4 regions of the Streptomyces sp. SAI-127 genome follow, and region 4 is predicted to be linked to each of the others. Evidence: riboswitches for the same ligand, from Rfam matches in the RefSeq annotation. Region 4 holds a riboswitch; each other region holds the start of a gene.

Region 1 (5,368 bases), 4.3 Mb from region 4:
CCTCGGACACCGGGCCGATCATGCGACCGGCGAATACCGGCCCCTCACTCCGTGTCACGCAGCCGCTTCGCGAACTCCGCGGCGGCCGCGCCCGGGTCGTCCGCCTCGGTGATCGCCCGGACGACCACGACCCGGCGGGCACCGGCCTCCAGGACCTCGTCGAGGTTGCCGAGGTCGATGCCGCCGATGGCGAACCAGGGGCGGTCGGTGCCGAGGGCGGCGGTGTACCGGACCAGGTCGAGGCCGGGGGCGTGCCGGCCTGGCTTGGTGGGGGTCGGCCAGCAGGGGCCGGTGCAGAAGTAGTCCACGCCGTCCTGGACCGCGGCAGCGGCGGCCTCCGCCTCGGCGTGCGTGGAGCGACCTATGAGGATGTCGTCGCCGAGGATCGCGCGGGCGGCGGGGACGGGCAGGTCGCCCTGGCCGAGGTGCAGCACACCGGCGCCCGCCGCGTGGGCGACGTCGGCCCGGTCGTTGACCGCGAGAAGCCTGCCGTGCCGCGCGCAGGCGTCGGCGAAGACCTGGAGATGCTCCAGTTCCTCGGCCGCTTCCATGCCCTTGTCCCGCAGCTGCACGATGTCGACGCCCCCGGCCAGGACCGCGTCCAGGAACTCGGCGAGGTCGCCCTGGTGCTTGCGGGCGTCCGTGCAGAGGTAGACGCGGGCGTCGGCGAGCCGGTCACGGGTGGTGTCGGGCATGCGTGAGTCTCCCCCGGGTTCGGTGGCGTACGGGCCGTGCCGGACCGTGGCCGTGGCCTCGGCAGTCACGGCCCGTACGCCGGTGTGGTTCGGATCAGACGGCGAGCGCCTGGGCCCGGCGCTTCACCTCCGTGCCGCGATTCTCGCTCAGGGCCTGCGCGGGGGTGCCGGGCAGGCTCTCGTCGGGCGTGAAGAGCCACTCCAGCATCTCTTCGTCGGTGAAGCCGTCGTCCCTCAGGAGCGTCAGGGTCCCGGCCAGGCCCTTGACGACCTTCTGCTCGACCCCGTCGATGAAGGCGGCGGGAACGTGCAGCGCGCGGTTCTCACCACGGCGTACGGCGATGAGCTGGCCGTCCTTGACCAGCTGCCGCACACGCGTCACCTCGACATCGAGCACTTCTGCGATGTCGGGGAGGGTGAGCCAGGCGGGGACGAGAGCATCGATCTTTGCGTCAATCTCGGTCACGGGATTAAGCGTGCCATCCCGCACTGACAGTCGGAAGCCGGGGCGCCCCGGCGGGGGAACGCAGTTCTCGCAGCGGCCCACCCGGTGGTCGCCTATGCCGTCGCCGCCTTCAGCGGCCTCGCCGGGTCCGCGAGCAGCTCCGGGTCCATCTCCGCGCCCGCCTCGATCAGGCGGCGGCCCTGGGCCAGGTCGCGGGGCCGGCCCACCGCCAGGAGGGCCACCAGGCGCCTCTCGCGCAGCCAGCACACCGTCCAGGCGGGGCCCGACGGCTCGCCGCGCCACAGCGTCGTGTCAGCGGACGCGTGGTGGCCGGCGTACTGGACGAAGCGGCCGAACTGCTCGGACCAGAAGTACGGAACGGGGTCGTAGACCGGGCGGGTCTCGCCCAGGATGTCGGCGGCCACCGTGCGGGGGCCTTGGAGGGCGTTGTCCCAGTGGTGGACCAGCAGGCGCTCGCCGTACCTGCCCGAGGGGAAGGAGGCGCAGTCACCGACCGCGTAGACGTCCGGTACGGAAGTGCGCAGCCGGTCGTCGGCGACGACCTCGCGGTGAGCGCCGAGTTCGATGCCCGAACCGGCGAGCCAGGCCGTGGCGGGCCGTGCGCCGACACCCACCACGACCGCGTCGGCGGCCACCCGGGAGCCGTCGTCCAGGACGACCGCGCCGGGCTCGACACGCTCCACGCGCGCGTGGGTGCGCAACACGGCACCCGCGTCGGCGTACCAGGAGGTCATCGGCGCGGCCACCTCGGCGGGCAGCGCGCCCGCGAGCGGCCGGTCGGCGGCTTCCACGACCGTCACCGCGCAGCCCGACTCACGCGCGGCGGTGGCGAACTCGGCGCCGATCCAGCCCGCGCCGACGACCACGATGTCGTGCTGTCGGGCGAGCACGGGGCGCAGCCGCTCGGCGTCGTCCAGGGTGCGCAGCAGATGCACGCCCGGTACACCCTCCGTGCCGGGCAGCCGGATCGGTTCGGCACCGGTGGCGAGGACCAGGGCGTCGTACGGGACAGGCCCGGCCTCGGTGTCCAGTTCGTGCGCTTCCGGGCGCACGCCCAGCGCCTCGCGGCCGAGCAGCAGTTCGATGCCGAGGGCCTCGAAGTCCACGTCGAAGGCCGAGCCCTCGGCCTTGCCGAGCAGCACGGCCTTGGACAGCGGCGGACGGTCGTACGGCTGGTGGGGCTCCGCGCCGATCACCGTGACCGTGCCCTTGAATCCCTGTTCGCGCAGAGCGACCGCGGTCTGTACGCCGGCCATGCCCGCGCCGACCACGACCACCCGCCGCTGCGCCTGCGTCTGCTCGCTCATTTGATCACCCTAGTCACCTGACAATCAGTCAGTCAGGAGTCGTGCTCAGTGACCTGTTCCACAACGCTCGTCCCGCTGCCCGGCTGCGACTCCCACTCCCACGTCTCCTCCAACCGCAGCCGACCGTCGGGAAGCTCCACGACCGTCGAGACGCAGTGCCCGGAGGATGTCGTTCCGTCCTGCTTGAGCTGCACGTACCGGAAGTCGAGACGATCCCCCGCGCGCGTGCCGACGAGATGTCCGCGCACGACGTCACCGCCCGCGTACTCGGCCCAGATCTCCCCGTCCTTCTCGTGGTAGGTGAACCGGGTCCGAGTACCCACCTGACCCGGGGCCTGATCGGCCACCGGGGCGAGGAGGAGACCGTCGAGCGAGCGGGGCATGGCGGAAGGCTCCCTTACAGAGGCGCACGGGCACGGGCTAGGGTGGCCAACGTAGAGCACTCGCGGGAGCCCGGACGCACCGGGCTGAGAGGGAGGCTGGGCGGCCTCCGACCGTACGAACCTGATCCGGGTCATGCCGGCGAAGGGAGGGGCTGGACGCCCATGTCCTCACGTACGTCAGACGTCCTCGTCGTCGGGGGCGGCATCATCGGCCTGGTCACGGCCTGGCGGGCCGCGCAGCGCGGACTCACCACGACCGTCGTGGACCCCGAACCGGGCGGCGGGGCCGCCCAGGTGGCCGCCGGGATGCTGGCCGCTGTCACCGAACTGCACTACGGCGAGCAGACCCTGCTGGGGCTGAACCTCGCCTCGGCCCAGCGCTATCCCGACTTCGCGGCCGAGCTCACCGACCTGACCGGTCTCGACCTCGGCTACCGCCGCTGCGGCACGCTCGCGGTGGCCCTTGACGCCGACGACCGCGCCCACCTGCGCGAACTGCACGCGCTCCAGCGGCAGTCGGGGCTGGAGTCGGAGTGGCTGTCCGGCCGGGAGTGCCGACGCCTGGAGCCGATGCTCGCACCGGGGGTGCGGGGCGGACTGCGGGTGGACGGCGACCACCAGATCGATCCACGGCGGCTCACGCGCGCGTTGCTGGCCGCGTGCGAGCAGGCGGGTGTCGTCTTCCACCGCGCGTGGGCCAAGGGCCTCCGTGTCGCAGGGGACCGGGCCGCAGGGCTCACCACGACCGACGGCGACGAGCTGGGCGCGGGCCAGGTGGTGCTCGCCGCCGGAAGCCTCAGCGGCCGCCTCGAAGGGGTCCCCGCGGACGTCCTGCCCCCGGTACGGCCCGTGAAGGGCCAGGTGCTGCGGCTGACCGTGCCTGCGCGCAGCGCGCCCTTCCTGAGCCGCACTGTGCGGGCCGTGGTGCGCGGCAGCCAGGTCTACCTGGTGCCGCGGGAGAACGGCGAGCTGGTGATCGGCGCGACCAGCGAGGAGCTGGGCTGGGACACGACGGTGACCGCGGGCGGGGTGTACGAGCTGCTGCGGGACGCCCACGAACTCGTCCCCGGCATCACCGAGCTGCCGCTGACGGAGACCCGCGCGGGGCTGCGCCCGGGCTCCCCGGACAACGCCCCGCTGCTCGGGCCCACGGAACTGACCGGGCTGGTGCTCGCGACCGGCCACTATCGCAATGGCGTACTGCTCACGCCGATCACCGGGGACGCCATGGCGCACGTCCTGACGACGGGCGAACTCCCCGACGTGGCACGCCCGTTCACCCCGAGGCGATTCGGCGCCGCGGAACTCCTGGAGCAGCCGGCATGAACATCTCCGTCAACGGAGAGCCGCGGGAGTTCGCTTCCGGCACGGCTCTCGACACCGTCGTGCGGGCGCTGACGCAGGCGCCCTCCGGGGTGGCCGCCGCGCTCAACGAAACCGTCGTCCCGCGCGCGCAGTGGCCCTCCACGTCCCTCTCCGAGGGAGACCGCGTGGAAGTCCTCACCGCCGTCCAAGGAGGCTGACCCATGGCCGACGATCCCTTTGTCATCGGCGGTACGTCCTTCTCGTCCCGGCTGATCATGGGCACGGGCGGAGCGCCCAGCCTGGACGTGCTCGAGCGAGCACTGGTCGCCTCCGGCACCGAGCTGACGACGGTCGCGATGCGGCGCGTGAACCCCTCGGTGCACGGCTCGGTGCTGTCCGTACTGGAGCGGCTCGGCATCCGGGTGCTCCCGAACACGGCGGGCTGTTTCACCGCCGGAGAGGCCGTCCTGACGGCCCGCCTCGCGCGCGAGGCGCTCGGCACAGACCTGGTCAAGCTGGAGGTCATCGCCGACGAGCGCACCCTTCTGCCGGACCCCATAGAGCTGCTGGACGCGGCGGAGACCCTGGTGGACGACGGTTTCACGGTGCTGCCGTACACGAACGACGACCCGGTGCTCGCCCGGAAACTGGAGGACGCGGGCTGCGCGGCGATCATGCCGCTGGGCTCACCGATCGGCTCGGGCCTCGGCATCCGCAACCCGCACAACTTCCAGCTGATCGTCGAGCACGCGCGTGTGCCGGTGATCCTGGACGCGGGGGCGGGCACGGCGTCGGACGCGGCCCTGGCGATGGAGCTCGGGTGCGCGGGTGTGATGCTCGCCTCAGCGGTGACGCGGGCGCAGGAGCCCGAGCTGATGGCGCATGCGATGCGGCACGCGGTGGAGGCGGGGCGGCTGGCGTCCCGGGCGGGACGGATCCCTCGACGGCACTTCGCCGAGGCGTCGTCTCCGGTGGAGGGCAGGGCGGCACTGGACCCGGAGCGGCCCGCTTTCCAGTGACCTGACGTGGGCGCCGGGGCCAGTGAGGTGACCCAGCGGCACACCTGCCCCCGACCGGCAACTCCGTGCGATCTGCGTCACAGCTACGCTGCAGTCCCGCCTCGATATCGGCCGAACTGGACGGGCTGTCAGCGACGGCTCGTAGACTCACCTGCGTGGATACGACCCTTCAGGACCCGCTGGTCGGGCAGGT
Region 2 (5,368 bases), 4.0 Mb from region 4:
CGGCCGCATCCTCGTGCGCCGCGAGCCGGTCGGGGTCGTGGCGGCCGTGGTGCCCTGGAACGTCCCGCAGTTCGTCGCCGCCGCCAAGCTCGCCCCCGCGCTGCTCACCGGCTGCACGGTGGTGCTCAAGCCGTCGCCCGAGTCACCGCTGGACGCGTACATCCTGGCCGAGATCACCAAGGAGGCCGGGCTGCCGGACGGCGTCCTGTCCATCCTCCCGGCCGACCGTGAGGTGAGCGAGTACCTGGTCGGGCATCCGGGGATCGACAAGGTCTCCTTCACCGGATCGGTGGGCGCGGGCAAGCGCGTGATGGAGGTCGCCGCCCGCAATCTCACGCGCGTGACCCTGGAGCTGGGCGGCAAGTCGGCGGCCGTGGTCCTCCCGGACGCGGACGTCGAGACGGCCGTCGCCGGGATCGTCCCGTCCGCCTGGATGAACAACGGCCAGGCCTGCGTGGCCCAGACCCGCATCCTGCTGCCCCGCTCCCGCTACGACGAGTTCGCCGAGGCCCTTGCCGCGGCGGCGAGTGCACTGGTCGTCGGCGACCCGCTCGACCCGGCCACCCAGGTCGGCCCGCTGGTCGCCGAACGCCAGCAGCGCCGCAACCTCGACTACATCCGCATCGGCCAGGAGGAGGGCGCCAAGATCCTCACCGGCGGCGGGCGTCCGGCGGGCCTGGAGCGCGGCTGGTACGTCGAGCCGACGCTCTTCGGCGACGTCGACAACTCGATGCGGATCGCGCGCGAGGAGATCTTCGGACCGGTGATCTGCCTCCTTCCCTACGGCGACGAGTCCGAGGCGGTGAAGATCGCCAACGACTCGGACTACGGACTGTCGGGCAGCGTGTGGACGGCCGACGTCGAGCGCGGCATCGAGGTCGCCCGCCAGGTCCGTACCGGCACCTACAACGTCAACACCTTCAGCCTCGACATGCTCGGCCCCTTCGGCGGCTACAAGAGCTCCGGCCTGGGAAGGGAGTTCGGCCCCGAGGGCTACGGCGAGTACCTGGAGCACAAGATGATCCATCTGCCGGCCGGCTGGGAGGCGTGAGCGGCGATGGGAGACCGCTGGCACGTCGAGGTCGACCGCTCCCTGTGCATCGGCTCCGCGCAGTGCGTGCACACCGCCCCCGACGGCTTCCGCCTGGACACCGCCCGCCAGTCCCACCCCGCCGACCCGGAGAGCGACGCCAACGAGAAGATCCTGGCGGCGGCGGAGAACTGCCCGGTGGAGGCCATCATGATCACGCTGCTGGGGAGCGGGGAGCCGGTGTTCCCGCCGGAGGAGTAGGAGCCGAGAAAATCATGGTTTGAGAGGGTTCATTCCCGGACGAGGGTTCTATTCTGGACATAGGCCTACGAGGCGAGTGAGGGAGTCCCACCGAAGTAGCCGACTCAGGCGAGATGCGAAGGCTTCCGCCAGGGCCGACGTCGACGGTAGGGCTGAGAGGCCGAAGAGCAGCGGGAAGGCTCGACGGCGACCCCCAGAACCTGATCCGGACCATACCGGCGAAGGGAACCCGTCTCGTAGGTCCCTCACGTGCTCCCCGCCGGTGTGAGGGCTTACGCTCCTGCGGTCGTCGTCAGCGCATCGCGGGAGTGGGGAAGCGTGGAGAAGTCCGAGGCCAAGAAGCTGATCAAGCAGGCACGGGTCGCTTGGGACGCCGAGGACTGGCTGCGCGCCGCCGAGCTGTACGAGCAGGTGCTCGCACACTTCCCGGACCTGAAGGCAAGCGCCGTGTGGTGGTACGACGCCGCGCTCGCCCACAAGTTCCTGCGGAACTGGGCCAAGGCGTATGAGCTGGGCCGGGAGGCCGCGGCCCGCTCCCCGCGCGGCGAGGGCGACCCGGCGTACTGGAACCTCGGCATCGCGGCCACGATCCAGCGGGACTGGGCGACGGCACGGGACGCGTGGAGCGGCTTCGGCATCGAACTCCCCGACGGGGAAGGGCAGATCGACGCGCGCTTCGGGTACGCCTGCGTGCGCCTCGACACCGGCGGCGAGCGCGAGGTCGTCTGGATCGAGCGGCTGTGCCCCACCCGCGGCCGGGTCGTCAGCGTGCCCGTCACGGGCGGACGGCGCTACGGCGAGATCGTCGTCCACGACGGCGAACCGAAGGGCGAGCGGGTCGTCGAGGGCTCGACGTACCCCGTCTTCGAGGAACTCCTGCTCTTCGAGGCGTCCGAACTGCCCACCCTGGAGGTCACGGTGGCCGCGGGCGAGAAGGCCGACCTGGAGGCCCTCCTGGAGCTGTTCACCGACCACGGCTTCGGCGCCGAGCCGGCGAGCAGCGTCCGCATGATGTGCGCCTGCTGCAGCGAGGGCACCCACGAACAGGAGCGCGCCGTCGACGCCGGCGCCCAGCAGGTCTCCCTCGCGGCCCCCGAGACGGAGGCCCGACGCCTGCTGGAACGGTGGGCGGGGGAGACGGCGACGGGACGGAGCTGGAGCGGACTGGCGGCCGTCGGCTAGCGCCGGGGCGGTGGGGCCGGGGCGCCAGGACCGGGGCGGTCGGACCGGGGCGCCAGGACCGGGGCGCCAGGACCGGGATGCTAGGACGGCGGTTCCGTGAGGTCGATCAGTCGGCACACCGTCTCGATGTCGATCTTCACCTGGGCGATGGAGGCCCGGCCCGAGAGCCAGGTGATCAGGGCCGAGTGCCAGGTGTGCTCGATGACGCGGACCGCGGAGAGCTGCTCGGGCGTCGGGTCCTCGAGCCCCATGGCGTCCAGGATGATCAGCGTGGTCTGGTGGGAGACCTGGTCGACCTCCGGGCTCACACTGCGGTCCGCGAAGGTCAACGCGCGGACCATCGCGTCCGCCAGATGCGGCTCGCGCTGGAGCGCCCGGAAGGCCCGCATCAGGGTCTCCGCGACCCGCTCGGCCGCCGTCTCGCCCTGCGGCGGCTTCTTGCGGAGCGTGCCGTGCATGTGTTCCAGCTGGTCCTGCATGGTGGCGACCAGCAGATGGATCTTGGAGGGGAAGTACCGGTAAAGGGTGCCGAGCGCCACCTGTGAGGACTCCGCGACCTCCCGCATCTGCACCGCGTCGAACCCGCCGCGGCTCGCCAGCTGCGCGCTCGCGTGCAGGATGCGGCGGCGCCGCGCCTCCTGTCGCTCGGTCAGCGGCGGTGTGTCGGGTCGTACGGTGCTGGCTTCCACTCTGGCCGGCTTGGCCACCTTGTCCACCTTGGGTTCCGTGACAGTCCGTGAGGATGTGTGATCACTCAGCATGCCAGGGTGCCGGTCGTGGCGTGAATCACCTGATCCACCGCTCACAGGACCCCTACCTGCCGGTAGATTCAGAGCCTCCTGAACGATCAAGTCTGAAACTTGTTCTAGATTACCTTCTCGTCGTAATCTCGCGGGACAGTGCAGGCAGAAGGGGGCCCAGAGTGACCGCTGAGGCCAGTCAGGCAGGGGCCTTTGAGGGCCCGGCCGCCGACGGCGAGCGACCGCTCCGTATCGCGCTCCTCACCTACAAAGGGAACCCGTTCTGCGGCGGCCAGGGTGTCTACACACGCCACCTCTCACGCGAACTGGCCCGCCTCGGCCACCGTGTCGAGGTCATAGGCTCCCAGCCCTACCCCGTTCTCGATCCGGGCTACGACGGCCTGAGCCTGACCGAGCTGCCCAGCCTGGACCTCTACCGCTCTCCGGATCCCTTCCGCACCCCGAAACGCGACGAGTACCGCGACTGGATAGACGCCCTGGAAGTCGCCACGATGTGGACCGGCGGCTTCCCCGAGCCGCTCACCTTCTCCCTGCGGGCCCGACGTCATCTCCGGGCCCGCAGCGGTGAGTTCGACGTGATTCACGACAACCAGACCCTCGGTTACGGCCTGTTGGGCGATGTCGGCGCTCCGCTGGTGACCACCATCCACCACCCCATCACCGTGGACCGGCAGTTGGAGCTGGACGCGGCCGAGGGATGGCGGCAGCGGCTGTCCAAGCGCCGCTGGTACGCCTTCACCCGTATGCAGAAGCGCGTGGCCCGCCGCGTGCCGTCCGTGCTCACCGTCTCCGGCACCTCCCGCCAGGAGATCGTCGACCACCTCGGCGTGCGCGACGACCGCATCCACGTCGTCCACATCGGCGCCGACACCGACCAGTTCTCGCCGGATCCGTCGGTGCGCGTGGTGCCGGGCCGGATCGTCACGACCTCCAGCGCGGACGTCCCCCTCAAGGGCCTCGTCTTCCTCGTCGAGGCGCTCGCGAAGGTCCGCACGGAACACCCCGGGGCGCACCTCATAGTTGTGGGCAAGCGACCGGCCGAGGGCCCGGTCGCCCAGGCCATGGAGCGCTACGGCCTCGAAGGCGCCGTCGACTTCGTCAAGGGCATCACGGACGCCGAACTGGTCGACCTCGTCCGCTCGGCGGAGGTCGCCTGCGTGCCCTCGCTCTACGAAGGCTTCTCACTCCCGGCGGCGGAAGCCATGGCCACGGGCACCCCGCTGGTCGCCACGACGGGCGGCGCCATCCCCGAGGTCGCCGGGCGCGACGGCGAGACATGCCTGGCGGTACCGCCGGGGGACCCGGGCGCACTGGCGACCGCCCTGAGCCGTCTCCTGGGCGACCCGGACCTGAGGGCGCGACTCGGCCGGGCCGGACGTGAGCGGGTACTGGCGAAGTTCACCTGGGCGAAAGCCGCGGAGGGCACCGTGGCCCGGTACCGCGAGGCGATCGCCGGACCCGCCGCCGAGGCCACGCCCCGTTCCGCGGCCAAGCACCCCGACCGCTCCACGGCCTCAGCGACGGGCGTACCACTGACCGCCCCACGAGTGACCGACGCCGATCTCAACCCCGAAAGCAGGGCCACGTGCTGACCGTCGACTTCTCCCGGTTCCCACTCGCGCCGGGCGACCGCGTACTGGACCTCGGCTGCGGGGCCGGCCGGCACGCGTTCGAGTGCTACCGGCGCGGCGCGCAGGTCGTGGCGCTGGACCAGAACGCCGAGGAGATCCGCGAGGTCGCGAAGTGGTTCACGGCGATGAAGGAGGCCGGTGAGGCACCGGAAGGGGCCACCGCCACCGCGATGGAGGGCGACGCCCTGGCCCTCCCCTTCCCCGACGAGTCCTTCGACGTCGTGATCATCTCCGAGGTGATGGAACACATCCCGGACGACAAGGGCGTACTCGCCGAGATGGTCCGGGTGCTCAAGCCGGGTGGGCGGATCGCCATCACCGTCCCGCGCTACGGCCCCGAAAAGGTCTGCTGGGCGCTGTCCGACGCCTACCACGAGGTCGAGGGCGGCCACATCCGCATCTACAAGGCGGACGAGCTGCTCGCGAAGATCCGCGAGGCCGGCCTCAAGCCGTACGGCACCCACCACGCGCACGCCCTGCACTCCCCGTACTGGTGGCTCAAG
Region 3 (5,368 bases), 2.0 Mb from region 4:
CAAACAGGAGTACCGCGGCATCAACTATGTGCTGCTCGCCCTGCTCATCGAGGAGCTGACCGGCCGGCACTACGGCGAGGCGATCAAGTCCCGCATCCTGCGTCCCCTGAACCTGACGCGGACCCTGTTGCCTGGTGACGACCCGCACCTGCACGGCCCGCATGTGCACGGCTACCTCCGCATGACCGACAAGTCGCTCCAGGACATCACGACGTACGAACAGTCGAGCTCCTGGGGCGAGGGAGAACTGGTCTCATCCGCCGACGACCTCTTCCGCTTCCAGGAAGCCCTGTTCTCCGGCGTGTTACTGCCGCCCGAGGCCATGAGCCACCTCTTCGCTCTGCCGCCGCAGTCCGTTCACATGGTGGACGGCAGTCCGGCCCGCTACAGCATGGGGCTGCAGACGGCCACAGTGAACGGCGTGACGTTCTGGGGCAAGACAGGTGACACGTACGGGTACCGCACCCGTATGTTCGCCACCCGGGATCTGCGGCTCCGCTTCGTGTTGTCGTACACACCGACGCCTCTGGCCGCGAGTGAGGACATGATCAACCGGGTCGTCACCTTGCTCACCGCCTGAGCGTCTTCGGCTGTCGACGGACTCATGGGTCCGCGCCACCGCCCGGACTCGGGTGGTTCGGCGGCGCGGGCCCATTCACCTGTCGGGCTCAGTCCGCGAGCGGCAGATACACCCGGTTCCCGCTCGCCGCGAACTCCTTCGACTTCTGGGCCATGCCCTCCTCGATCTCCGTCTGGCTGTCGCCGTGGCGACGGCGGATGTCCTGGGAGATCTTCATCGAGCAGAACTTCGGCCCGCACATGGAGCAGAAGTGAGCCGTCTTGGCCGGTTCGGCCGGGAGGGTCTCGTCGTGGAACTCCCGGGCCGTGTCGGGGTCGAGGGCCAGGTTGAACTGGTCCTCCCAGCGGAACTCGAAGCGGGCGTCGGAGAGGGCGTCGTCCCAGTCCTGGGCGCCGGGGTGTCCCTTGGCGAGGTCGGCCGCATGGGCGGCGATCTTGTAGGTGATGACACCGGTCTTGACGTCGTCCCGGTTGGGCAGGCCCAGGTGCTCCTTGGGCGTGACGTAGCAGAGCATCGCGGTGCCCCACCAGGCGATCATCGCGGCGCCGATGCCGGAGGTGATGTGGTCGTAGGCCGGCGCGACGTCGGTGGTCAGCGGGCCGAGCGTATAGAACGGAGCTTCATCGCAGATCTCCTGCTGAAGGTCGATGTTCTCCTTGATCTTGTGCATCGGAACGTGCCCCGGGCCCTCGATCATGGTCTGTACGTTGAAACGCTTCGCGATCCGGTTGAGTTCCCCGAGCGTGCGCAACTCCGCGAACTGCGCCTCGTCGTTGGCGTCCGCGATCGAACCGGGCCTGAGGCCGTCGCCCAGCGAGTACGTGACGTCGTAGGCGGCGAGGATCTCGCACAGTTCCTCGAAGTTCTCGTACAGGAACGACTCCTTGTGGTGCGCGAGGCACCAGGCCGCCATGATCGAGCCGCCTCGCGAGACGATGCCGGTCTTGCGGTTGGCCGTCAGGGGTACGTACGGCAGGCGCACGCCCGCGTGGACCGTCATGTAGTCCACGCCCTGCTCGGCCTGTTCGATGACGGTGTCCTTGTAGATCTCCCAGGTCAGCTCCTCGGCGCGGCCGTCGACCTTCTCCAGCGCCTGGTAGAGCGGCACCGTGCCGATGGGAACGGGGGAGTTGCGCAGCACCCACTCGCGCGTGGTGTGGATGTTGCGGCCGGTGGACAGGTCCATGACCGTGTCGGCGCCCCAGCGGGTCGCCCAGGTCATTTTCTCCACCTCCTCCTCGATGGAGGACGTCACCGCGGAGTTGCCGATGTTGGCGTTGACCTTCACCAGGAACCGCTTGCCGATGATCATCGGCTCGATCTCCGGGTGGTTGACGTTCGCCGGCAGCACCGCGCGCCCCGCCGCGATCTCCTCGCGGACGACCTCGGGGTCGACGTTCTCCCGGATGGCCACGTACTCCATCTCCGGTGTGATCTCACCGCGACGGGCGTAGGCGAGCTGCGTGACCGCCCCGCCGTCACGGCTACGGCGCGGCTGGCGCGGCCGCCCCGGGAAGACCGCGTCGAGGTTACGGAGGCCACCCCGCGGTGAGGTGTGCTTGATCCCGTCGTCCTCGGGGCGCACGGGACGTCCCGCGTACTCCTCGGTGTCCCCGCGGGCGATGATCCAGTTGTCCCGCAGAGGCGCAAGGCCCCGTCGGACATCCGTCTCGGTGAGCGGATCGGTGTACGGGCCGGACGTGTCGTACAGCGTGACGGACTGTCCGTTGGTGAGGTGCACCTGACGGACCGGCACCCGCAGATCGGGGCGCGAGCCCTCGATGTACGCCTTGTGCCAGCCGATGGACTTCCCGGCCTCCCCGTCAAGCTGATCGGAGGCAGGCGTGCGCGCGTCCTTGATGGTCATGAGACCTACTCCCTACGCCGGCATTACCCGGTAACAGGTTCGGCGGTCGACGCAGCGATTTCCGTCTGCCGACGTTTCGTGGGGAACGTCACTCGATGGAGATGACGTTCCACGTGAAACATCGCTGGGACGGAGGTCAGCGCCCTCTCAGCCCGGTGCTCCGAGCTCCCGCGTGTACAAAGGTGGCTCCACGCTAGCGTCAATCCGGGCGCGGTGAACAGAGGGCCCCTGTCGTTCTTGCGATGATCGGTCGGTGACCACGATGCATCAGCCCCCATACCCGCCTCCCGAGCCTCCGCGCCGACCGGGCTCCGGAAACGGTCCCGGGCTCGGCCCCGGCAATGGCTCCCGCGGGCAGTTCGGAAACGGCGGGGCCGACGGCTGGCACGAGCATGAGCACGGTGGGCAGGGCGGGCACAGTGGGCAGGGCTACGGGTACGGGCCCGGAGCCGGTGGTGGAGGCCAGGTCGGTGGCACTGACCTGGGCGGCGGCCATGGTGATGGTGGCCGGGGTGGCGGTCAGGGCGGCGGGGGCTGGGGTGGTGGTGACGGCCATGGGCACGGGCACGAACCCGGCGACGGACACGGGCACGGGCACGAACCCGGCGACGGACACGGGCACGGGCACGAACCCGGCGACGGACACGGGCAGGGGGGCGGCTCCGGCAGCGGTGGTGGGCACGGCCACAGTCACAGCCACGGACCGGCAACTCCCGTCTCCAAGCACCTGCGCAAGGTCATCGCGGCGATCCTCATCCCGTTCGGCGTAGCGGTGGTGGTGGGCCTGGCAGTGCTGTGGCCCGGTGGCGCCCCGGCGCACGAACGTACCGGGGTCGGCTTCGACCGGCAGACCCAACAGGCAACGGTCACCAAGGTCGTGAGCGTCAGCTGCAAGTCGGTGAACGCCTCGGGGGAGACCCCGACCGGGGACACCTCCACCGCCGAGGGCTCCTCCGCCGAGCAGCAGGCGAACGGCACCTGCAAGAAGGCGACGATCCGGGTCGACACCGGCGACGACAAGGGCCGCACCTTCACGGAGATCGTCCAGCCGGACCAGTCCCGGCAGTTGCACGAGGGCCAGAAGGTCGTGGTCGCGTACGAGCCTTCGGCGCCCAGGGATCTGCAGTACTCGGTCGCCGACGTGAACCGCAGGCTCCCCATGGGGCTGCTCGCCGGAATCTTCGCGCTCGCCGTCGTGATCGTCGGGCGACTGCGCGGTGTCATGGCGCTGGTCGCCCTGACCATCAGCTTCCTGCTGCTGAACTTCTTCGTCCTGCCCGCGATCCTGCAGGGCTCGAACCCGCTCCTCGTGGCGGTGGTCGGGTCGAGCGCCATCATGCTGATCGCCCTCTACATGTGCCACGGTCTGTCGGCCAGAACCTCCGTGGCGGTGCTCGGCACGCTGATCTCCCTGGTGCTGATCGGCCTCCTCGGCTCGCAGTTCATCGGTTGGGCCGCGCTCACGGGCAACACGGACGACAACACCGGGCTCATCCATGGGCTGTATCCGTCGATCGACATGAGCGGCCTGCTGCTCGCCGGCGTCATCATCGGCTCGCTCGGTGTCCTCGACGACGTGACGGTCACGCAGACCTCGGCCGTGTGGGAGCTGCACGACGCCAACCCGACGATGGGCTGGCGCGGGCTCTACCGCGCGGGTATCCGGATCGGGCGCGACCACATCGCCTCCGTCGTCAACACGCTCGTCCTCGCCTACGCGGGTGCCGCGCTGCCGCTGCTGCTGCTCTTCTCCATCGCACAGTCCAGCGTGGGGACCGTCGCCAACAGTGAGCTGGTGGCGGAGGAGATCGTGCGCACGCTGGTCGGCTCGATCGGCCTCGTCGCATCGGTGCCGGTCACCACGGTCCTCGCGGCCCTGGTGGTCTCGGCGGACCGGCCGGGGGCGGAGGCGGTGGGTGCGGGGGCTCCGGCACCCGTACCGGCGACAAGCGTGAGCGCGGGCACGGCCGACAGCCGGCCGGCAGCGGCACGCGGTGGCAAGGGGCGACGGCGCAGGCGCTGAGAGGGGATCAGGGGCGCTGCCCACCTCCACCAGCGCAAGGGCGACTTCAAGCTTCGCCAGAAGCACCCTAGGGCTCCCGGCTTCCGGCTCCGACGATGAGACGAGGGTGGCCAGATCCAGCCTGCCCCGAGGTCAACCGGCCCGCCTTCCCGACAGCGCGCCACCCTCACCCTGAGCCCCGCATCGGCAGAAGCGTTCCTGCGCCCTCCCACCTCACGATTGAAGCGTTCCGTCGTCTCACCGCCATAAGGGGTCAGCCTGCGCTCTGTTCCTCCGCCAGGATCCGGTCCAGCGCCTCGTCGAGATGGGTGTCGAAATCGGCCAGCGCGGTCTCCTGCCCCAGCGGCACCACCTTGTCGGTGCGGTCGAGGAACGCGATGATCGGCGCCGTCGACGAGCGGAACAGTGCCTGATCACCGCCGACCTGAAGCCTGATCAGGACGTCGCCCAGCAGGTCGGAACCGGCGGGCGAGACCCGCACGTCGCCCTCCCCACATGGCCGGCCCACCCCGTCGATCAACAGCTCACGGCCGAAAGCCCAGGTCACCGGGTCGTCGCCCGGGAGATGGAAGGTCAGCCGGACTGCGTAGGGATCGCAGGCCTCGTAGCGCAGCTCCACCGGAATGCGGAAAGAGAGCTCCTCCGAGACGAGAAAGCTCATCATGACCTCTGCCTGTACGGTCTCGCGCATTGCCTACCCCGTCATCTGCCTTCGTTGGCCGGGAATGATCCCTCTGACACTGGTGGCATCTTGCTGAACGTGCACAACAGATCACAAGGAGTGAGTTTTCAGATACTGATAGAGATCGCCAGCGAGCCGGTCAGCCGCCCGATTTCCTCTTGCAGTTGCTGGGTTGCGGCCAGCAACCGGTCGGCCTGATGGGCAGGCAGGGAGATG
Region 4 (5,368 bases):
CGAAGCCGACGGTCACCGCGGACACCCCGAGCGGCAGCATCAGCAGCGCGTCGAAGCCCCGTACGAACCGGCCCGCGTCCCGCCGCGTCAGCGCGGCCGCCGCGAGGCCCCCGATCACCACCGCGATGGCGGTGGCGGCGAGGGCGTACTCCAGTGAGTTCCCGACCGCCTCGATCGGCGCGACGAGGAAGACCCCGCCGTCGCTGTGGGTCAGCGCCCGGTAGTAGCCGAAGTCGGGAGCGTCGAGCGACCGTTGCACCAGCACCGCGAGCGGCAGCACCAGGAGTACGGCGACGCTGCCCACGACCCCGGCCAGCAGCCCCCACTCCCCCGCCCCTCGCGGCCGCCGGGCGGTGACGGACTCGTCCACGAGCCGCAGCGCGGTCTCCCGGCGCCGTACGGTCCACGCGTGCAGGGCGAGAACAGCGCCCACCGCGACGAACTGGATCAGCGTCAGCACGGCGGCCGTGGACAGGTCGAAGATCTCGGAGGTCTGCCGGTAGATCTCCACTTCGAGTGTCGAGAAGGTCGGCCCGCCGAGGATCTGCACTACGCCGAAGGAGGTGAAGGTGAAGAGGAAGACCATGAGGGCGGCGGCGGCCACTGCGGGCGCGAGCGCGGGGAGCGTGACCGTCCGCCAGGCCCTGAGCCGGGACGCGCCGAGCATCCGCGCGGCCTCCTCCTGACGCGGATCCAGCTGGGCCCACAGTCCGCCGACCGTCCGTACGACGACCGCGTAGTTGAAGAAGACGTGCGCGAGCAGGATCGCCCACACCGTGGTGTCCAGCCGTACGCCCCACAACTCGTCCAGCAACCCACCACGGCCGACGAGCGCCAGGAAGGCCGTACCGACGACGACGGTCGGCAGCACGAAGGGGACGGTGACCACGGCCCGCAGGATCTGTTTGCCGGGGAAGTCGAAGCGCGCGAAGACATACGCGCCGGGGAGCGCGACCAGGAGCGTGAGCGCCGTGGAGGCGAGCGCCTGCCAGGTGGTGAACCACAGGACGTGCCGGATGTCCGGCTGGGTGAGGACGTCGATGATCCTGCCGAACTGCCAGGTCCCGTCGGTCTCGAGTCCGCGCGCAACGATCGCCGACACGGGATAGGCGAAGAAGACGGCGAAGAACGCGACGGGCACGGCCATCAGCCCGAGCCGGGCCGCCGCGTTCTTGACGCCCTTGCGGGGCCTTACTTCAGTACGAGCGAGGTCCACGACTTGACCCAGTCGTCACGGTTGTCGGCGATCTTCGCCGGGTCCATGGTCTCGGGGTCCTTGGCCTGCGGACCGTACTGCGTGAACTCGGCCGGCACCTGGGCGCCGTCCACGACCGGGTAGACGAACATGTTGAGCGGCATGTCCTGCTGGAACTCCTTGGTGAGCAGGAAGTCCAGCAACGCCTTGCCGCCCTTGGCGTTCGCGGCGTTGCTCAGCAGTCCGGCGTACTCGATCTGCCGGAAGCAGGTGCCCTGCGCCACGCCGGTCGGGGCGGTCGTCGGCTTCGGGTCGGCGTAGATCACCTCGGCGGGCGGCGAGGAGGCGTACGACACGACGAGCGGCCGGTCGGCCTTCGCCTTCTTGCCCCCGGCGGAACCGGAGAACTCCTCGTTGTAGGCCTGCTCCCAGCCGTCGACGACCTTGACGCCGTTGGCCTTGAGCTTCTTCCAGTAGCCCTGCCATCCGTCGTCGCCGTACTTCGCCGCGCTCCCGAGGAGGAAGCCGAGGCCCGGCGAGGAGGTGGAGGCGTTCTCGGTGACGAGGAGGTTCTTGTAGGCGGGCTTGATCAGATCGTCGTACGACGTCGGCGGCTGGAGCTTGTGCTCGGTGAAGTAGGCCTTGTCGTAGTTGACGCAGATGTCGCCGGTGTCGATGGGCGTGACCTTGTCCCCGTCGACCCGGTACCCGGCCTTGATCCGATCGGCGCCCTTGGCCTCGTACGACTGGAAGAGCCCGTTGTCGAGCGCGCGGGACAGCAAGGTGTTGTCGACGCCGAAGAAGACGTCGCCCTGCGGGTTGTCCTTGGTGAGAATGGCCTTGTTGACGGCCTGCCCGGCGTCGCCGTCCTCCAGGACCTTGACCTGGTAGCCGGACTTCTTCTCGAAGTCGGCGAGGACGTTCTTGGAGACGGCCCACGAGTCGTGGCTGACGAGGGTGACGGTCTTGGAGCCGGAGCTTTCGGAGTCGTCGGACGACGACCCGCACGCGGACAGCGTGACGAGGCCGAGGCCGACGACGGCAGCAAGGAACTTCTTGTTGTTCACGGTGATGACCGAACTTCCTACCCAGAATGACCTGGGCGAGGTTCAGAGGGTCTGCGGCCCGATTGCCGCACTCTCAGCGCTGTGGCGCTCCCCTGTCGGATATGAAGATGTACGTACGTCCGTCAGACTACCGCTCGGTGGCCGCGAGCTGACCACAGGCCCCGTCGATCTCCTGTCCACGGGTGTCCCGGACCGTCACCGGCACACCATGGGCGGCGATGGCCTCGACGAAGGCCTTCTCGTCCTCGGGCCGGGAGGCGGTCCACTTGGACCCGGGAGTCGGGTTCAGCGGGATGAGGTTGACGTGCACCGGCTTGCCCTTGAGCAGGCGGCCGAGCCGGTCGCCCCGCCACGCCTGGTCGTTGATGTCCCGGATGAGCGCGTACTCGATGGACAGCCGACGCCCGCTCTTCTCGACGTACTCGAACCCGGCGTCGAGCACCTCGCGAACCTTCCACCGCGTGTTCACGGGGACGAGGGTGTCACGCAGCTCGTCGTCGGGCGCGTGCAGGGAGATCGCGAGCCGGCACTTGAAGCCTTCTTCGGAGAACCGGTGAATGGCGGGCACGAGCCCCACGGTCGACACGGTGATGCCGCGCTGGGAGAGCCCGAGCCCGTCGGGCGCGGGGTCGGTGAGCGCACGAATGGACCCGACGACCCGCTTGTAGTTGGCGAGCGGTTCGCCCATCCCCATGAAGACGATGTTGGAGAGCCGCGCGGGCCCGCCGGGCACCTCTCCGTCCCGGAGCGCCCGCATCCCGTCCACGATCTGGTGCACGATCTCGGCGGTGGACAGATTGCGGTCCAGTCCCGCCTGCCCGGTGGCACAGAAGGGGCAGTTCATGCCACAGCCCGCCTGCGAGCTGATGCACATGGTCACCCGGTCCGGGTACCGCATCAGCACCGACTCCACGAGCGTCCCGTCGAACAGCCGCCACAGCGTCTTGCGCGTGGTCCCCTGGTCGGTCGACAGATGCCGTACGACGGTCATGAGCTCGGGAAGCAACGCCTCCTGGAGCTTGCCGCGCGCGCCGGCCGGGATGTCGGTCCACTCCGCCGGGTCGTGCGCGTACCGCGCGAAGTAGTGCTGCGAGAGCTGCTTGGCACGAAACGGCTTCTCCCCGATCCCCGCCACGACCTCCTTGCGCTCGGCGGGCGTGAGATCGGCAAGGTGCCGCGGCGGCTTCTTGGCTCCGCGGGGGGCGACGAAAGTGAGTTCTCCGGGTGCAGGCATAACCCTTCCAGTGTGGCAGATCAACTGGGGGGCCCAGGCCGGAGTGGGGTGGGGGTGGTCACCTGTGGGTCAAGTATCTAGGGTCTCGCCCACCGCCGCAGTTTCGCGGTGATGCGTTCCTTCGAGAGTCGGGTCCCTGTGGTCTCGCTCGGGCTCGTCATGAACGCCGTGATCGGTGTCCATCGCTTGCGCCCCGTGCCAGTCGTCCACCTGATGGCAGGGAAGTCCGAGACCGCGGTGATGTGCTCTCTCATGATCACTCGCGTGCGCACATAGCCACGGATCGTCGCCTTACTGTTGTCGCAGGTGACACCGAGTCGATAGCCCCGGACAGCGATGAACACCAAACCGATCACGGCGGCCCACGCCACGAGCCGCGCGGACCCGTCACTGGCTTGAGTCGCATAAGCAACGCCCACCACTGCGGGGACTGCTCCGAGGCCGCTGTTCGCGATCCGGTTCAACGGCGAGGGTGACAGCTCCATGACGCTCCTCGATCGCATTTTCTCGCGTCCTGGCCGGCCTTCGGCCCTCCCCGGGACTGGGAGGGCGGCGTGCGGTGGCTGCGCCACGGTCTGGTGTGGGCGTCCCTGGGAGTGATCATCCTTGCCGCCCGGTTGATGTTCCCCGACACCCGGAAAGATCCGTCGGACACGGCGGCGACCGCCGGGCCGCCCGCCATGAAGAAGCCCCCGGTCAGGGGCACGGGAAACACGTCATGTGCTGACCGCCCCCTCCAGGCCGATGAGGGCGATCGCACAGCCGGCAGCCCCCGCCCTGAACAGGACGGGGGCCGGGAAAGCCGTAGACGCGAGGTAAGTCAGCCGGAGCCCACGAACAGGACCAGCAGCAGCCACACCACCGGAGCCGTCGGCAGGAGGGAGTCCAGGCGGTCCATGATGCCGCCGTGGCCCGGCAGCAGAGTGCCCATGTCCTTGATGCCGAGGTCCCGCTTGATCATCGACTCACCGAGGTCACCCAGCGTCGCGCTGGCCGCGACCGCGAGGCCGATGAGCAGGCCCTGCCACCAGGTGCCGTCGTCGATCAGGAACTGCATGCACAGCGCGCCCGCCACCATCGCGAACAGCACCGCTCCGACCAGACCCTCACGGGTCTTGCCGGGGCTGATGCGCGGCGCGAGCTTGTGCGTGCCGAAGCGCCAGCCGACGGCGTACGCGCCCGTGTCGCTGACGACGGTCAGGAGCAGGAACATCAGTACCCGGGCCGCCCCGTCCTCGGCTGTCAGCATCATCGCGACGAACGTGGCCAGGAACGGAACGTAGAACGCCGCGAAGACGCCCGCCGTGACGTCCTTGAGGTAGCCCTCCGGCGGTTCCGTCATCCGCCAGACGAGGACGGCGAGTGCCGTGAGCGCCATGGCGACCCAGGCCCCCTCGGCGCCCCTGACGTACCCCGTGACGACCATCGCGGCCCCGCCGAGCGCCAGCGGCACGAGCGGCGCCTTGATGCCCTTGCGCTCCTGAAGCCTGCTGGTCAGCTCCCACAGACCCACGACGACGGCGACCGCTATCACGCCGACGAACGCGGCCTTGACGAAGAACAGCGACGCGATGATCACCGCACCGAGTCCGACCCCGACGCCTATGGCGGCACCCAGATCCCGCCCCGCGCTCTTCTTCTGCGGCGCGGGCGCCGGCTGCGAGGAGTCGGGCATGGGCTCCGGATTCTGCTTCTGCGGCGCCGCCGCGTAGGGCTGCGCCGACGTCGTCTCGTCGCGGAACCTCTCGTCCCGGAACGCCTCGTCCCGGAACTGCTCGTCCCGGAACAAGGGACCGCTCAGCCGAGCGGCCCCCCGGTCGTCATCCTGGTCGCCGCCGTACGGAGGTACAGCGGGTCCGTCGGGCACGATGG

What was found. A riboswitch is a leader RNA that binds a small molecule or an ion and turns the genes downstream of it on or off. The one in region 4 is predicted to bind thiamine pyrophosphate.
Region 1: linked by a shared signal. The riboswitch ahead of thiO (glycine oxidase ThiO) and the one ahead of M2157_RS14940 (thiamine ABC transporter substrate-binding protein) in region 4 are both predicted to bind thiamine pyrophosphate.
Region 2: linked by a shared signal. The riboswitch ahead of M2157_RS33675 (tetratricopeptide repeat protein) and the one ahead of M2157_RS14940 (thiamine ABC transporter substrate-binding protein) in region 4 are both predicted to bind thiamine pyrophosphate.
Region 3: linked by a shared signal. The riboswitch ahead of thiC (phosphomethylpyrimidine synthase ThiC) and the one ahead of M2157_RS14940 (thiamine ABC transporter substrate-binding protein) in region 4 are both predicted to bind thiamine pyrophosphate.

What each region holds. Positions count from the first base shown of each region.
Region 1 is NZ_JARXYJ010000001.1:7,634,177-7,639,544, reverse strand. It holds gene thiE (thiamine phosphate synthase) at 45-695, opposite strand; gene M2157_RS35100 (Rv2175c family DNA-binding protein) at 790-1,161, opposite strand; gene M2157_RS35095 (FAD-dependent oxidoreductase) at 1,254-2,468, opposite strand; gene M2157_RS35090 (hypothetical protein) at 2,501-2,851, opposite strand; TPP riboswitch at 2,904-3,016, shown strand; gene thiO (glycine oxidase ThiO) at 3,014-4,177, shown strand; gene thiS (sulfur carrier protein ThiS) at 4,174-4,374, shown strand; gene M2157_RS35075 (thiazole synthase) at 4,378-5,175, shown strand; gene pknB (Stk1 family PASTA domain-containing Ser/Thr kinase) at 5,331-5,368, shown strand, end outside.
Region 2 is NZ_JARXYJ010000001.1:7,309,503-7,314,870, forward strand. It holds gene M2157_RS33665 (aldehyde dehydrogenase) at 1-1,051, shown strand, start outside; gene M2157_RS33670 (ferredoxin) at 1,058-1,291, shown strand; TPP riboswitch at 1,360-1,535, shown strand; gene M2157_RS33675 (tetratricopeptide repeat protein) at 1,610-2,473, shown strand; gene M2157_RS33680 (TetR family transcriptional regulator) at 2,554-3,189, opposite strand; gene M2157_RS33685 (glycosyltransferase family 4 protein) at 3,396-4,826, shown strand; gene M2157_RS33690 (class I SAM-dependent methyltransferase) at 4,820-5,368, shown strand, end outside.
Region 3 is NZ_JARXYJ010000001.1:5,298,420-5,303,787, reverse strand. It holds gene M2157_RS24275 (serine hydrolase domain-containing protein) at 1-580, shown strand, start outside; gene thiC (phosphomethylpyrimidine synthase ThiC) at 669-2,447, opposite strand; TPP riboswitch at 2,440-2,629, opposite strand; gene M2157_RS24265 (YibE/F family protein) at 2,701-4,470, shown strand; gene M2157_RS24260 (SsgA family sporulation/cell division regulator) at 4,724-5,161, opposite strand; gene M2157_RS24255 (helix-turn-helix domain-containing protein) at 5,260-5,368, opposite strand, start outside.
Region 4 is NZ_JARXYJ010000001.1:3,313,791-3,319,158, forward strand. It holds gene M2157_RS14935 (iron ABC transporter permease) at 1-1,147, opposite strand, end outside; gene M2157_RS14940 (thiamine ABC transporter substrate-binding protein) at 1,192-2,262, opposite strand; TPP riboswitch at 2,259-2,366, opposite strand; gene rlmN (23S rRNA (adenine(2503)-C(2))-methyltransferase RlmN) at 2,390-3,496, opposite strand; gene M2157_RS14950 (hypothetical protein) at 3,574-3,981, opposite strand; gene M2157_RS14955 (phosphatidate cytidylyltransferase) at 4,317-5,368, opposite strand, start outside.